2 regions of the Buttiauxella agrestis genome follow, and region 1 is predicted to be linked to the other one. Evidence: predicted binding sites of a transcription regulator. Region 1 holds the regulator's gene; the other holds the start of a gene.

Evidence for each region. The regulator PurR, encoded in region 1, represses purine synthesis genes. The targets are predictions, from matches to a motif close to CANGCAAACGTTTGCNTG.
Region 2: epd (erythrose-4-phosphate dehydrogenase) is a predicted target of PurR. The motif match lies at 2,568-2,585, and genes of this name have one in related genera.

What each region holds. Positions count from the first base shown of each region.
Region 1 is NZ_UIGI01000001.1:2,257,559-2,265,112, forward strand. It holds gene cfa (cyclopropane fatty acyl phospholipid synthase) at 1-950, opposite strand, end outside; gene punC (purine nucleoside transporter PunC) at 1,237-2,430, opposite strand; gene punR (DNA-binding transcriptional activator PunR) at 2,546-3,457, shown strand; gene purR (HTH-type transcriptional repressor PurR) at 3,550-4,575, opposite strand; gene cydH (cytochrome bd-I oxidase subunit CydH) at 4,872-4,961, shown strand; gene sodB (superoxide dismutase [Fe]) at 5,001-5,582, opposite strand; gene DY231_RS10925 (C40 family peptidase) at 5,759-6,610, opposite strand; gene DY231_RS10930 (Grx4 family monothiol glutaredoxin) at 6,973-7,317, shown strand; gene rnt (ribonuclease T) at 7,380-7,554, opposite strand, start outside.
Region 2 is NZ_UIGI01000001.1:775,725-783,278, reverse strand. It holds gene fbaA (class II fructose-bisphosphate aldolase) at 1-53, opposite strand, end outside; gene pgk (phosphoglycerate kinase) at 156-1,319, opposite strand; gene epd (erythrose-4-phosphate dehydrogenase) at 1,369-2,388, opposite strand; gene DY231_RS03825 (nucleoside/nucleotide kinase family protein) at 2,703-3,410, opposite strand; gene DY231_RS03820 (MltR family transcriptional regulator) at 3,407-3,916, opposite strand; gene glpX (class II fructose-bisphosphatase) at 3,932-4,903, opposite strand; gene DY231_RS03810 (zinc-binding dehydrogenase) at 4,906-6,180, opposite strand; gene DY231_RS03805 (PTS mannitol transporter subunit IIBC) at 6,192-7,554, opposite strand, start outside.

The sequences.
Region 1 (7,554 bases):
TAATCGGCACCAAAGTTATGCCAGTCTTCCATCACGAAATGCCCTTCGCTGGCTTGTGCAATCTGGCGCACCGATGGCAGACACCCATTCGGGAAGATATATTTATCAATCCACGGATCCACGTTGTTATTGGTTTTATTAGAACCAATGGTGTGCAGGAGGAAAATCCCTTCCGGTTTCAGATTACGGTCGGCGACACTAAAATAGGTGGCATAGTTTTTTGGCCCGACATGTTCAAACATACCGACGGAAACAATGCGGTCAAATTGCATATCCAGTTCGCGATAGTCTTGCAGCAAAATAGTCACATCAAGACCCGCACACCGTTCCTGCGCCATTTTTTGTTGTTCGGCAGAGATTGTGACACCGTGCACCGCGACGCCGTAATGTCGGGCCGCATATTGTGCAAGACCGCCCCAGCCGCAACCAATATCCAGCAGCGTCATTCCCGGTTCCAGTTGGAGTTTATCGCAGATCATTTTTAGTTTGGCATTCTGCGCGTCGCCGAGCGTGGTGGCTTCTTTCCAGTAACCACAGGAATATTGCATATGCTCATCAAGCATGCGGCTAAATAAATCATTGCCAAGATCGTAATGTTCTTTGCCAACAATCCAGGCGCGTTTTTTAGATTGCAGATTCATTATCCGGGCCGCGGCAATACGCAGTGTGTCTTTTAAATGGCGGGGAAGTTGATTCTCCAGTCCGGCACGAATGGTGTTATTGAAAAATATATCCAGACGCTCGCAGTCCCACCAACCGTCCATATAGCTTTCACCCAGCCCGAGTGTACCCTCTTGCAGGACGCGTTTAAAAAAATCGGGATGCTTAACCTGTATATCGAAAGGGCGCGGGCCGTTGATTTCCACACCGGCTTTAGCGAGCATTTCGTTAACAATTCGATACCACGGGTTATTTCTTATGCTGACTTCTTCTATACACGATGAACTCATAGCTTCTCCATCACCATTGTGTGAGGAACCTTCAAACAGCGTAGACGCTATTTTGGGCATGTGAGAAATGTCACGGAAAAAACCGTGAGCCTGATATCCGACGTAGAACAGAGAAAGGGGCGAGTGCCCACAAAAAAAGCTCTCAAAACAACAAACGGGAGCACAAAGGCTCCCGTCACGATTTCATTATAATTGTGCTGACAACCGAGCCGCTAATGAGTATAGGCTCGCCTGTTTAGTGATTCAATGAAATATTGTTAGCACGCTAAGTTATTCACTCATATCACTAATGCGCGTCGGATTCAGCAGCTTGCCAGACCTCGACATTTTTACGGCGCTGCATCAGATAACCTAACATTGCCAGCGCAATGGTCACCAGCATCACGCTGGTGGTCGTCAGCAGCGGCGTTGCCACAAGCCAGGACACCATCAAACTTGCCAGGAAGCACAGGCCCAATTGCAGCGTGTTTTGCAGCGCAGCGGCTTTACCCGTGGCCTGCGGGAATGGCAGCAGTGCTGAAGCGACAACGATGGGGTAAATTGCACCGTTGGCGATTGCCATGATACAGAATGGGATCAGCAGCAGCGTCAGGGTCGCGTGACCGCTTATCGAAACCGCCCAGGTGCCGAAAATACTCAGCGTATATAAAGCCAGCAGCCAGGGCAGCATTTGCTTACCGTTCCATTTTTGCAGCGCGCTGCGACAACCGTAACCGCCAATCAGGAAGGCAATGGTTTGTGGCACGTAGCTCAGGCCGATTGCCGCCGGGCTGTAACCCATATCGTTCAGGATGAATGGGGAACCGGTCAACCAGGCAAAGAAGCTTGCGGAACAAGCGGCATAAATCAATACGTTGCCGCTATATACGCGATTGCGCAGCAACGACATAAAGCTGACTTTATTGTCTTCCGTTTGCGGGTGATGCTGAGTGCGTGGCTTCAGGCGCAGCGTTGGGATCATCAGCACCAGGGTGATTCCAAACAGGGTGGCGAAGATCGCCTGCCAGTCGAAGTGCACCAAAATCCAGCTACCGAGCAGCGGTGCCAGTGCCGGAGACAAGCCAACCAGCGGCATAATCGTGGCGAAAATACGATTTGCGCGATTCGCCGGGTAATAATCCGTCACCAGTGCCTGCCAGCTCACCGCCGCAGAACACACACCCACGGCCTGTACAAAGCGCAGGACCAACAGCGCGGTGGCGCTTTCGACCCACAACATGCCGATACAACCGACGGCAAACAGGCTCAACCCGGCCAGTAACACAGGTTTGCGGCCGAAATGGTCAGACAGCGGCCCCCACATTAACTGGGCGAACGCAAATCCGGCGAGGAACAAACTCAGGCTTGCGCTCACCGCGGAAGCATCGGTCTGTAAATCTTGCTGAATAGCCGCGAAAGCTGGCAGATACATGTCTGTGGCGAGGAACCCCAGCACACTTAATCCGGCCAGCCAGATAAGAAATCCTTTTGATGGTTGCATGTTTTTCTCTTGATTTATCTTGCAGGTTGATTGCCGCGAGAGTGTACGGAGTGCAATTACGCTTGTGAAACGCTAATATTTGTCTATTGCGTTCAAAAAATTTGTGAGCAGAAAAATGTGGTCAGAATATTCGCTGGAAGTGATAGATGCGGTGGCGCGCAATGGCAGCTTCAGTGGTGCTGCACAGGAGTTGCACCGCGTTCCGTCTGCCATCAGCTATACGGTACGGCAACTGGAAGAGTGGTTAGCTGTGCCGCTGTTTGAACGCCGTCACCGTGACGTGGAATTAACCCCCGCAGGCGTCTTTTTTTTGAAGGAAGGGCGCTCTGTTATCAAAAAAATGATGACGACACGGCAACAGTGCCAGCAGATCGCAAATGGATGGCGCGGACACCTGGCGATTGCGGTCGATAATATTGTAAAACCGGAGCGCACGCGCCAGCTGGTGTTGGATTTCTACCGTCATTTCCCGGATATCGAGCTGCATATTTTTCAGGAAGTTTTTAACGGCGTGTGGGACGCACTGGCGGATGGGCGCGTTGAAGTTGCGATTGGCGCCACTCAGGCTATTCCTGTCGGTGGGCGTTTTGCCTTCCGGGACATGGGGACACTGAGCTGGCGTTGCGTGGTGGCAGCGAATCATCCCCTGGCGATACAAGGCGGCACATTGAGTGATGACGACTTGCGAGCCTGGCCGTCGCTGGTTCTGGAAGATACTTCGCGTTCTTTACCCAAACGTATTACCTGGCTGCTGGATAACCAGCGGCGCGTAGTGGTACCGGATTGGGAATCGGGTTCCGATTGCCTGAGTGCAGGTTTGTGTATCGGTATGGTGCCATTGCATATCGCCAGACCGTGGGTAGATTCTGGTAAATGGTGCGAGCTGACGTTGGATAACCCATTCCCGGATGCCGCGTGTTGCCTGACGTGGAAGCAAAATGATGCGTCACCCGCGCTAGCCTGGTTACTAGATTATCTGGGAGATAGCGAAACGATGAATCAGGAGTGGTTGCAGGAGCCATTATAAATCGGGCAGTTCGTAGGGTGGATAAGCCGTAGGCGTCATCCACCATTTACGTCAGAACTGTCGGATGACGCTGCTGTACGGCCTACGATATTTTAGCGGCGATAATCGCGGAACGGACCGTCGGCTACGGAGCGGCGTTCAATCAGGCGCGGATGCACTTCAATTGATTGCGACTCTTCGCGTTTGTTGACGATACGGTCCAGCAGCATGTTAAACGCCGTTTCACCCAGCGAATCTTTCGGCTGGTGAATGGTGGTCAGGGCAGGCGAGAAGAAACGCGCATTGCGCACATTGTCGTAACCAATAACGGAGACATCCTGCGGCACACGCAGACCCATCTCATCAGCGGCACAAATCGCGCCCATCGCCATAATATCGCCGCCACAGAATACTGCCGTTGGACGATGAGACTGGCCGAGGATCTGCTGCATCGCGCGGTAGCCAGACTCTGGCTCAAAGTCACCCTGAACAATCCAGTTTTCTGGAATGGCGATACCGGCTTCTTCCAGCGCTTTCATAAAGCCTGCGTGACGACCACCGCCGGTATTACGTTCCATTTGGCCAGGAATGGCACCAATTTCACGGTGGCCGCGTTCAATCAAATAACGCCCGGCCAGATAACCGCCGTGGAACGCGTTATCGACCACTGAGTCGGTGAAGTCTGCGCGAGCTTCGCCCCAGTCCATCACCACCATTGGGATATGGCGGTATTCTTCGAGCATGGTCAGCAGATATTCCGGATACTCAGAACACATCACCAGCAGGCCATCGACGCGCTTTTGCGCCATCATTGATAAATAAGCGCGCTGTTTTTCAAAGTTGTTGTGCGCATTACCCAGAATCAGAGTGTAGCCTTTTTCAAAGCAGCTATTTTCCACGGCTTCGATGATCTCGGCGAAATAGGGGGCTTCGCTGGAAGTGGCAAGCAGACCAATCGTTTTGGTGTGATTAACTTTAAGGCTGCGTGCGACGGCACTGGGTGAATAGTGCAATTCTTTGATTGCCGCCCAGACCGCATTGCGTGTCTCTTCCGCCACAAAACGAGTTTTGTTAATCACATGTGATACGGTTGTAGTGGAAACGTTTGCGCGCTTCGCCACGTCCTTGATTGTCGCCATTAAATTTCACTCCAGGCCATATCGTAAACTCCTGATAACTAATATGTTAAACGTTTGCGTACACTGACTCCTGAGGCAACGTTTGGGTTGCGGGTATGCCGGGATTGCGACATAAAACGGAAGGAGGGCATAGAATTGATGGTACGCAATAAATTAGCGAGGGATTTTGGCCTATCCGGAAGAAAAGTGGAAGAGGGAAAAGCGATATCAGGTTAAAACCAGGAGGATTTTTATCTCTGGTTGTGGGAAAATCAATCTGACACACCGATTGTAAGGTAATTAAAAGGAGTTTAGCGATGAGCACAGATTTGAAATTTTCAATCACCACAACGGTTATTGTTCTGGCACTGATCGTATTTGGCGCGTTAACCGCCGTACTGCACTGATTAAAATGGGCCGCAATCGCGGCCCATATCTTTTAGGTTTTACGCTGCCAGATTCTTCGCAACAAATTCCCAGTTCACCAGCGCCCAGAAATGCTCAAGGTAGCCTGCACGAGCATTACGGTAGTCGATGTAGTAAGCATGTTCCCAAACGTCTACCGTCAACAGCGGTTTTGCCGCAGTGGTCAGCGGGGTGCCCGCGTTAGACGTTGAAACGATAGCTAATGCGCCATCTTCTTGCTTAACCAGCCAGGTCCAACCCGCGCCGAAGTTTTTGATAGCCGCGTCGGTAAACTGCTGTTTGAATTCAGCAAAGCTACCAAAAGATTTATTGATGGCTTCCAGCAGTGCGCCTGTTGGTTCGCCACCTGCGTTTGGCGCCAGACAGTTCCAGTAGAAAGTGTGGTTCCACACCTGTGCTGCGTTGTTGAATACGCCGCCTTCTGAAGTACGAACGATCTCTTCCAGAGTTTTACCTTCAAACGCGGTGCCCTTAACCAGATTGTTCAGGTTAGTGACGTAGGTTTGATGGTGTTTACCGTAATGGTATTCCAGCGTTTCAGCAGAGATGTGCGGGGCTAATGCATCTTTCGCATATGGTAGTGCAGGTAATTCGAACGACATTGCAAACTCCTTATTACCCGTCATTCTTCGGGCCGCATAGTAGGCTCAAATTATTTAGGGTATCTATTGTTAAACAAACACTTTTAGTGCGGGTTTAGGTTAACAAATTGAAAGGAAAAGCAAAAGAGAAACGCACTTGCCCTTTTAAGGGCAAGTGCGAGTTTTACGAAGAGGGATTAGCGAATGGTTTTTGAGGTCATAACGCGTTTGGCACCCACATAGTGGCGCTGCCAGTAATCTTCACTTAACGACGTGATTTGAATATCGCGACCCGTGCGAGGGGACTGGATGAATTTGCCATTTCCGACATACACGCCGACGTGGTCAGCGGTGCCGCGACCACGGGTGCGGAAGAAGACCAGGTCGCCTGTTTCCAGTTCGCCACGGTCTACTGAAGAAGCATCACGCAGGTGGTACATTTCGTTCGCGGTGCGCGGAATGCGGAATTTCACCAGGTCTTTGTAAGCGTAGTAAACCAGACCGCTGCAATCGAAGCCGGTATTTGGCGACGTGCCTCCCCAGCGATACGGTTTGCCAATCTGGCCCATCAATTTATTCATTGCCGTTTTTTGTGCTTTTTGCACGCGGACTTTATGCGCCTGAGCAATAGTCGTTGGATGCTCTGCTTTAACTTTCACACAACGCGTTTTGTAACCTTTGCGAGGTTTACTGCATTTTTCGGTGAAAGTAACAGGCTGGACTTTTGCAAGCTGAGAGGATTTTTTGCGGTCGGTTTTGGCAAGAGTCTTGGTTTTTGTACTGCTGGCGTTTTTAGCGGTTTTACTTTTCGCAGCAGCGGTTTCTTTTTTCTTGCTTGCGGTCTTGGTGGTGGTGCTTTTCTTGCTGGCGGTAGTGGTTTTCTCTTTACTCTTACTGCTCTTTTCTGTGCTCTTCGTTGTGGATTTCACAACGTGCGCCTTTTGCGCGACCACGGGACGAGCGTGTTCAGACGCCTGCGTCAATGGTATATACGGCAAGGTAAATAGCAGAGCACAGAGCGTGATAGATGTTTTTGTTATCCGCGCCACTCGACATTCCCCTGGTTAAAATAAATGCATGATAAATACCATCATGCCCGTGTATGATTTTGCGAAACCCGCCGATTCTAATCCATAAGACGCAATAAAGTTAATAACCTTTTTCGATTCCTCTTCTTGTTTCGTTACCGAACGCAAAAAAAATGACCAAACTAATGGTTGTGAGGCTATTTATTGATCGTGCTTATAGTTATTTCCTGATTTCCCGCTGCGGGAAAAGTGTTATTCTTGATGCATGTTGTCCCTCCATCGCGCAGCACAGAGAAACCCTGTAAAAAATGGTGTTTTCTGGAGAGGGTGTCAATCGCTACAATGGCAGGCTAATGCCAGTACTTGGTTTGAGGAAGCAAGCAATGAGCACTATTGAAAAAATCCAACAACAGATCACCGAGAACCCCATTCTTCTGTATATGAAAGGTTCTCCGAAACTGCCTAGCTGTGGTTTCTCTGCCCAGGCTGTGCAGGCGCTGTCTGCCTGTGGCGAGCGTTTCGCATACGTTGATATTTTACAGAATCCAGACATCCGTGCTGAGCTGCCAAAATACGCAAACTGGCCGACTTTCCCGCAACTGTGGGTTGATGGCGAGCTGGTTGGCGGCTGTGACATCATCATCGAAATGTATCAGCGTGGTGAGTTGCAATCTCTGATTAAAGAGACCGCAGCGAAACACAAATCTGAAGAGCCAGACGCAGAGTAATTATTTGCTCATGTGGTTTGTGCTAATAAAAAAGCGACCGGTTTGGGTCGCTTTTTTTATGCTTAAGATTCAGGTTCGGCCGGGAGTGGAAGAGGCCAGCCACCTAAGCGTTTCCAGCGGTTGACGATTTCGCAAAACAGGTGCGCAGTTTGCTCGGTGTCATACAGAGCAGAGTGCGCCTGGCTGCTGTCAAACGGCATGCCCGCGGCGATGCACGCTTTCGCCAACACCGTTTGA
Region 2 (7,554 bases), 1.5 Mb from region 1:
ACGTCATCACCAGTGATTACACCAGGTTTTACGAAATCAAAAATCTTAGACATGTTTGGTTGTCCTGTATCGTCGGCCGTTAGAAAAAACGTTTGTGCCACCTAAGACTGAGCGGCAGCAAAAAACAAACGGGCAGGAAACCCTGCCCGTAATCATTACTTCTTAGCGCGCTCTTCGAGCATCGCTACTGCTGGCAGAACTTTGCCTTCCACGAATTCGAGGAATGCGCCACCACCAGTGGAGATGTAGGAGATCTTGTCAGCAATGCCGAACAGGTCGATTGCTGCCAGAGTGTCACCGCCGCCTGCGATAGAGAATGCTTCGCTGTCTGCGATTGCATTAGCAACGATTTCAGTCCCTTTGCGGAAGTTAGGGAATTCGAACACGCCAACCGGGCCGTTCCACAGAATGGTTTTTGCATTCTTCAGGATTTCAGCCAGTTGAGCTGCAGAAGCATCACCGATATCCAGAATCTGCTCGTCAGATTTAACGTCGTTTACAGATTTCAGAGTTGCAGTAGCAGTCTCTGAGAACTCAGTCGCAACGCGCACGTCAGCAGGAACCGGGATATCACAGATAGTCAGCAGGCGTTTAGCTTCGTCAACCAGGTCTGCTTCGTACAGGGATTTACCCACGTTGTGGCCTTGAGCAGCAACGAAGGTGTTCGCGATGCCACCGCCAACAATCAGTTGGTCAGCGATTTTAGACAGGGAATCAAGAACGGTCAGTTTGGTAGAAACTTTAGAACCGCCAACAATAGCAACCATTGGGCGAGCTGGTTCTTTCAGTGCTTTACCCAGTGCGCTCAGCTCTTCAGCCAGCAGTGGGCCTGCACAAGCGATGTCTGCAAATTTGCCAACGCCGTGAGTAGAAGCCTGTGCACGGTGCGCAGTACCGAAAGCGTCCATTACGAATACGTCACACAGTGCAGCGTATTTTTTAGACAGGGTTTCGTCGTCTTTCTTTTCGCCTTTGTTGAAGCGAACGTTTTCCAGAACAACCAGTTCACCCGCAGCAACTTCAACGCCGTCGAGGTAATCTTTAGCCAGACGAACCGGAGCAGACAATTTGTCTTTCAGGTAGTTAACAACCGGCAGCAGAGAGAATTCTTCGTTGTACTCGCCTTCAGTCGGACGACCCAGGTGAGAAGTTACCATCACTTTAGCGCCTTGCTTCAGGGCCAGTTCGATAGTAGGCAAAGATGCACGGATACGTGCGTCAGATGTCACTTTCCCTTCTTTAACTGGTACGTTCAAATCTGCACGGATCAGAACACGCTTTCCAGCCAGATCCAGATCGGTCATCTTAATTACAGACATGGTGAATCCTCTCGTTGATTCTTAAAGTTTTGCGGACGCTTTATGCGCCTTACCTGAAACCACTTGCGGCCATGACTAACGTCGTGTCGAGCATTCGGTTAGCAAAGCCCCATTCGTTATCACACCAGACTAGAGTTTTAATCAGATGTTGCCCACTGACCCGGGTTTGTGTGCCGTCAACAATGGCACTGTGCGGATCGTGGTTAAAATCAGTCGAGACCAACGGTAATTCCGTATAGTCAACTATACCATGAAATGAATCCCGTGCTGCTTTTTGCAGCAACTTGTTGACTTCATTGGCATTAACTGCATTTTTCACCGTCACGCTTAAATCGATTGCCGTGACATTAATGGTCGGAACACGTACCGCAATTGCTTCAAAACAGTCGTCAAATTGCGGGAAAATACGTGTGATACCGGCAGCAAGACGCGTATCAACAGGAATAATAGACTGGCTGGCTGCACGGGTGCGGCGCAAGTCCGGGTGATAGGCGTCGATAACTTGTTGATCATGCATGGCGGAATGAATCGTGGTGACGGTTCCCCACTCAATACCCCAGGCATCATCAAGCAATTTGATAATCGGAATAATGCAGTTTGTGGTGCAGGAAGCATTGGAAACAATGCGATGCTCAGCAACCACACTTTCATGATTCACACCGTAAACGACGGTGGCGTCGAGGTCGTTACCGCCAGGATGGGAGAAGAGGACTTTTTTGGCCCCGGCTGCCAGATGCGCTTCACCGTCTGCACGGGAGCCAAACACACCGGTACAATCCAGCACCACATCTACACCCAGTTCACGCCACGGTAAATTTTCGATTTCCGGTTCGTGCAAAATACGGATGGTGTCATCACCGACCCATAACTGGCTGCGTTCCTGACGCACGTCCCAGGCGAAGCGACCATGGCTGGTGTCGTATTTCAACAGATGCGCCATACCCGCAGCATCAGCCAGTTCATTGATTGCCACGACGGTAATTTCCGCACGGCGCCCGGATTCGTACAATGCACGTACCACGTTGCGCCCAATGCGACCGAAGCCATTAATTGCTATGCGAACGGTCATATCTCTCCTGCCAGAATCCCTGAGACTAAGTGGCTGACAGAGTAATCCAGCTATCGCCTGAGGGGAATCCTCGCACTCTCGAAACTGCAATTGTTTGCTCAATTGTCGAACATTCATTCGACTGAAACGCTTCAGCCATGTTAAGCGATAAGCGGAATAAATGGAACGTTACCCCAGTACAGGCAACCGATCTTCTGACGCAGGTCACATTTTTGATGGAATAACTGCAACGACAAATGCGCAAAGGACGAATAATAACCAGGGAGAATCAAGCGTGATAAAAAGGCCGGGCCGTTTTAAAGACCCGTTCCCTTTCAGCTTCGATGATAGCCGCCCTGATCGTCCATACGTAACGGCATGTCTGCGGGCTGGCTGTTTTCCAGCACACGCAATACATTCGGCCCGTCAGTCGCCTGGAAAAAGGCTTCGGCTTGTTCCCGGGTCAAACCCCCACGGACTTTTCTGCCAATCAGGCGCTCTGAGAGCATGTCAGGCGCAGCTGAAATGAAGACTGAGTAATCGCAATGTTCGCGTAGCGCTTGCCATTCTGGCTGATTGAGCAGCAACCAGTTTCCTTCGACCACCACAATCGGCGCTGTTACCGCAATCGCGTTTTCCACCGGATCGTGCAAATTACGATCGTACTGCGGCCAATGGCTTTCGGGCTTATGCAAATCACGCAACGCATCCGTCAGTTTCTGCACATTAAAGGTCTGCGGCGCACCTTTATGCTGCCTGAGATTGAATGCCTGTAGATAATCGTTGTAGTGGTGGAATCCATCCATCGGCAACGCCTGAATGGCAGTCAATCCAGGTTCTTGTGCGGACAAATATTCCCAAAATGCCACCAGCGTCGATTTTCCGGTTCCCGGCGGGGCGGCTAAAAACACCACCAGTCGGCGGCTTAACTGCTTTTGCTTCTCGGCTAATTGCTTAAGCAACGGCTTATGCAATGCGTCGACTTCTTCGTCGTTAAAATGGGCTTGAGTTTCTAATCCATTTATTATCAATGTGACATTCACCAGACTAGCTCCTTCAATAATGAAGTCACTGCCAGAGATAACGCCGTTTTCACCAGATTCCCATAACGCACTTCGGAATAAATAGAGAAGTCCGAATACTTCATGCTTTTAATTGCATTAAACAGCGTTGCGTTTTGGGTAATTGAATTAAGGTTCGCAATGAAATCGTAAGTAACATCATCATGAAACTGTATGGTTTCTTTGCTGTGCTGCACGAAATCACAAAACTGGCTAAAACAGGTAATATCGGCATACAGCCATTTATCCATTTTCCCCAGGGCGTAAATCAAGCGCAGCGCAACGTCGATATCATCAAGCGGCCCGCTTCTGGCAAGTAAAGGCTTAACGGCGTACTCGACTATCTCTTCATCATTATCAACAAATAACGAAGGCAGAAATTGCCTGATTCCTGAAAGCAAAATATCGTGAGCGACACTCATAAACGAGGCCAGTGAATTTTGCGCTTCCAGCCGCTCAAGCACATCATCTTCGTTCAACGTGGTCATCAATAGCTCAGTACATTAAAGGTGATGTAGGGAGTCTATAATATTACAAGTGCGCTCTATACCATTAATCAAGAGCGTTTGTGTGCGTACTACCTCACCTTCTTCACGCACACCTTGCAGAATATCGCCTCCCGTCACACCGGTTGCGGAAAATAAAACTTCCTCACTTTGGACGATTTCATTCAGGCTATAAATGCGGTTCACTTCGACGCCCATTTCAGCGCAGCGGCGATGTTCAGAATCCGCAATCTGGCGATTCGCATGAGACTCCCCTTTCGCCTGGCAAAAATCTAATAGCTCAATCTGCATTTCGCCCCCCAGCGCTTTCACCGCGCAGGCTGAAATCACGCCTTCTGGCGCACCGCCAATGCTGTACATCACGTCGTACTGGTTTTCCATCAAACACGTCATCACGCTGGCGGCAACATCGCCATCTGGTAGAGCAATCACTTTCACCCCAAGACTTGTGGCTACCGCTATCGCATCCTGATGGCGCGGCTTATCGAGCGTAACCATTCGCAGCCGTTCGAGCGGTTTACCCAGGGCTTTGGCAATATTGCGCAGGTTATCTTCAAGCGTTGCCGCCAGGTTGATCACCCCTTTCGCCTTTTTGCCGACGACCAGCTTCTTCATATACATATCCGGCGCATGAAGCAGTGAACCTTCGGGCGCGCAGGCCATCACTGCTAGCGCGTTGTTTTGCCCCATTGCGACCATGCGTGTGCCTTCGATAGGGTCAACCGCAATATCGATTTTTGGAGACTGCCCGTTGCCTAGCATTTCGCCGATATACAGCATGGGCGCATGGTCGATCTCCCCTTCACCAATGACGATTTTCCCCTGCATCTCGATTTGATTCAGGGCATCGCGCATGGCCTGTACCGCGACACCATCAATACGATTCTTGTCGCCGCAACCAATCAGGGGCCAGGCAGCCAGCGCGGCCTGTTCTGTGGTGCGGAAAAAAGGATAAGCCAACGTTTTCATGCTTAAGCCTCCATGCCGGTATCGACGCCAAAATGCGCCAACAAATATTTTTCAGCGGCTTCGTTCCACACGCCGTGAGTTTCGCTCACCAGCTCAGCCAGGCGGCGGAATAACGGATCGGTTTCTCCCAGGCGGGCGAAATCGGTGATCGCAGTCAGTGGCATAGTCACACCGTTGTAAATCAGCTTTTTACCGCCTGGGATATCCGGCAGGTTCAACACGGTTTCAGGCACCGCATCTAAACCGCCAACATGCGTGACCATAAATGAAGGCTGCAATCGCCCGCTGGCGGCAAGTTCGATGGCTTCCAGCATGTCGTCCGTGGAACCGCCTGAAGTCCCAACGATATGCGTGCTGCCGTAGTGAACGTTGTAGAAGTTGAACGGCACTTTAAAGTTTTTGTCGGTTGGCCCGGCAAAGAAGTTCAGGCAGCCATCATCCGCCAGCAGATCGTCACCAAGCTCAATAACCGCAGGCACGGCGGCGTAGACAAAGACATCGTCGAAACCTGCGCCCCCTGTCATATCTCGCAGCGCAGCAGCCGGATCATCCAGATTTTTGCTGTTCACATAAACCAGCTCAATGCCATTTTTTGCCGCCAGCTCTACCGGCAAAAGTTTTTGCGCCTGCTCCAGTCGGGCTTCATCGATATCTACCACAACGACTTTAGCCGGTTTAATATTTCCGTTAATTGCATAATCAATGGCACCGATGCCCATCGGCCCGGCACACGCTAATAATGCCAGGTTACCGCCGGGTTTAATTCCCATGCGATGTTCATAAACATATTGCGTGGTGTGGTAGTTAGCTTTATAGGCACCAATAATGCAGCACATCGGTTCGGCTAAAGAGGCGGCAGCAAAATAGGAACCGCTATAAGGCAAAACACAACCCATATCAATCGCCAGCTTAGGAATAATCATATAGGTGGCATTACCACCGAAATATTCATAGCTGTATCCTGCCGAATACCCGCTTGGCAAACCCATTGCCGGTTGCAGAACGTAACGCTGACCTGTCTTATATTTATCACGTAGATTATTCCCGACTTCAACAATCACGCCAGCGCATTCATGCCCGGTAATAACCGGATGATTAATTAAATCGTCCGGTACACGTTTGTGCTCGCTTGCCAGTAACGCGGCTTTCCATGTTGATAAACAAACGCTGTCAGAAATAACACTCACTAATAATTCATCATCGGTAATCGCGGGTAATTCGAACTCACGGATACGGACATCCCGCTTACCATAAATGGCTGCAACTTTAGTTTTCATAAGAATCCTTATTATTTAGCCTTAGCGGTTAATTCATTAAATAACGCGTCAAGTTTAGGATCACCGATATAGTTATTAATCAGTATCAGCGGTTTGTTAGTGACTAGTTTTACGCGGCCTTCAAGACTTGCGTGAGTCACAATAATTTCTGCATTCTCAGGAACGTTTTCAATCGCGTAATGTTTTACTTCTGTTTCCATGCCCTGCTTTTGCAGGCGCTTACGGAAGGTTGTCGCCCCCATAGCGCTAGACCCCATTCCTGCATCACAGACGAAAGCGACCAGTTTCACAGGTGCAGCACTCCACGCGCCTTCCTGTTTCATCGCTTTCATGGCGCTGGCTGTCTCATCAAAGTTGTCTTCTTTCTCGACTTCTTTGCTACGGTCCATTTTCAGGATCAGCGAGGTGATAACAAATGACACGACCGTTGCAACGGTGACCCCAGCGATAGTGGCGAAGAAGGCTCCGCGCGGTGTCAGCGCCAGATAAGCAAAGATAGAACCCGGACTCGGCCCTGCGACAAGGCCACCACCCAGAAGGTTAAAGGTGTAAATCCCGGACATACCGCCTGCAATCATGGCAATCAGCGTCAATGGTTTCATCAACACATACGGGAAATAGAGTTCGTGAATGCCGCCGAGGAAGTGAATAATCATGGCGCCCGGTGCGGATTTTTTTGCCATTCCTTTGCCAAACACAGCAAATCCAAGCAGCAAGCCGAGTCCAGGTCCTGGGTTCGACGCCACCATAAAGAAGATGGATTTCCCGGTGTCAGACGCTTGCTGCATGCCAAGCGGATAGTACACCCCCTGGTCGATAGCGTTATTCAGAAACAGAATTTTTGCCGGTTCATTAATCAGTGATAAAAGCGGCAAATACCCCGTACTCACCAGCGCTTCAATACATTCCTTCACGAAATTGTTAGCCACCAGAACCGCCGGGCCGATAATTTCGAAGGCAAACAAGCACAACAACATCCCGGAAATACCCAACGAGAAGTTATTGATAACCATCTCAAAACCAGGTGGGATGCGCCTTTCCAGTTTGGTGTCGATGACTTTAATAATCCAACCGCCCAATGGCCCCATGATCATCGCGCCAATAAACATCGGAATATCGGCGCCGACAATCACACCGATGGTGCCAATCCCGCCCATAACAGCGCCACGTTTGCCACCCACTAAATGGCCGCCGGTTGAACCAATCATCACCGGAAGCAAATAGGTAATCATCGGGCCAACTATTTTGGCGAAATGCTCATTAGGCATCCAACCGGTTGGAATAAATAACGCGGTAATAAAACCCCACGCAATAAAAGCGCCAATATTGGGGATAACCATAGCTGTAAGAAATCCGCCGAAAGCCTGGACTTTG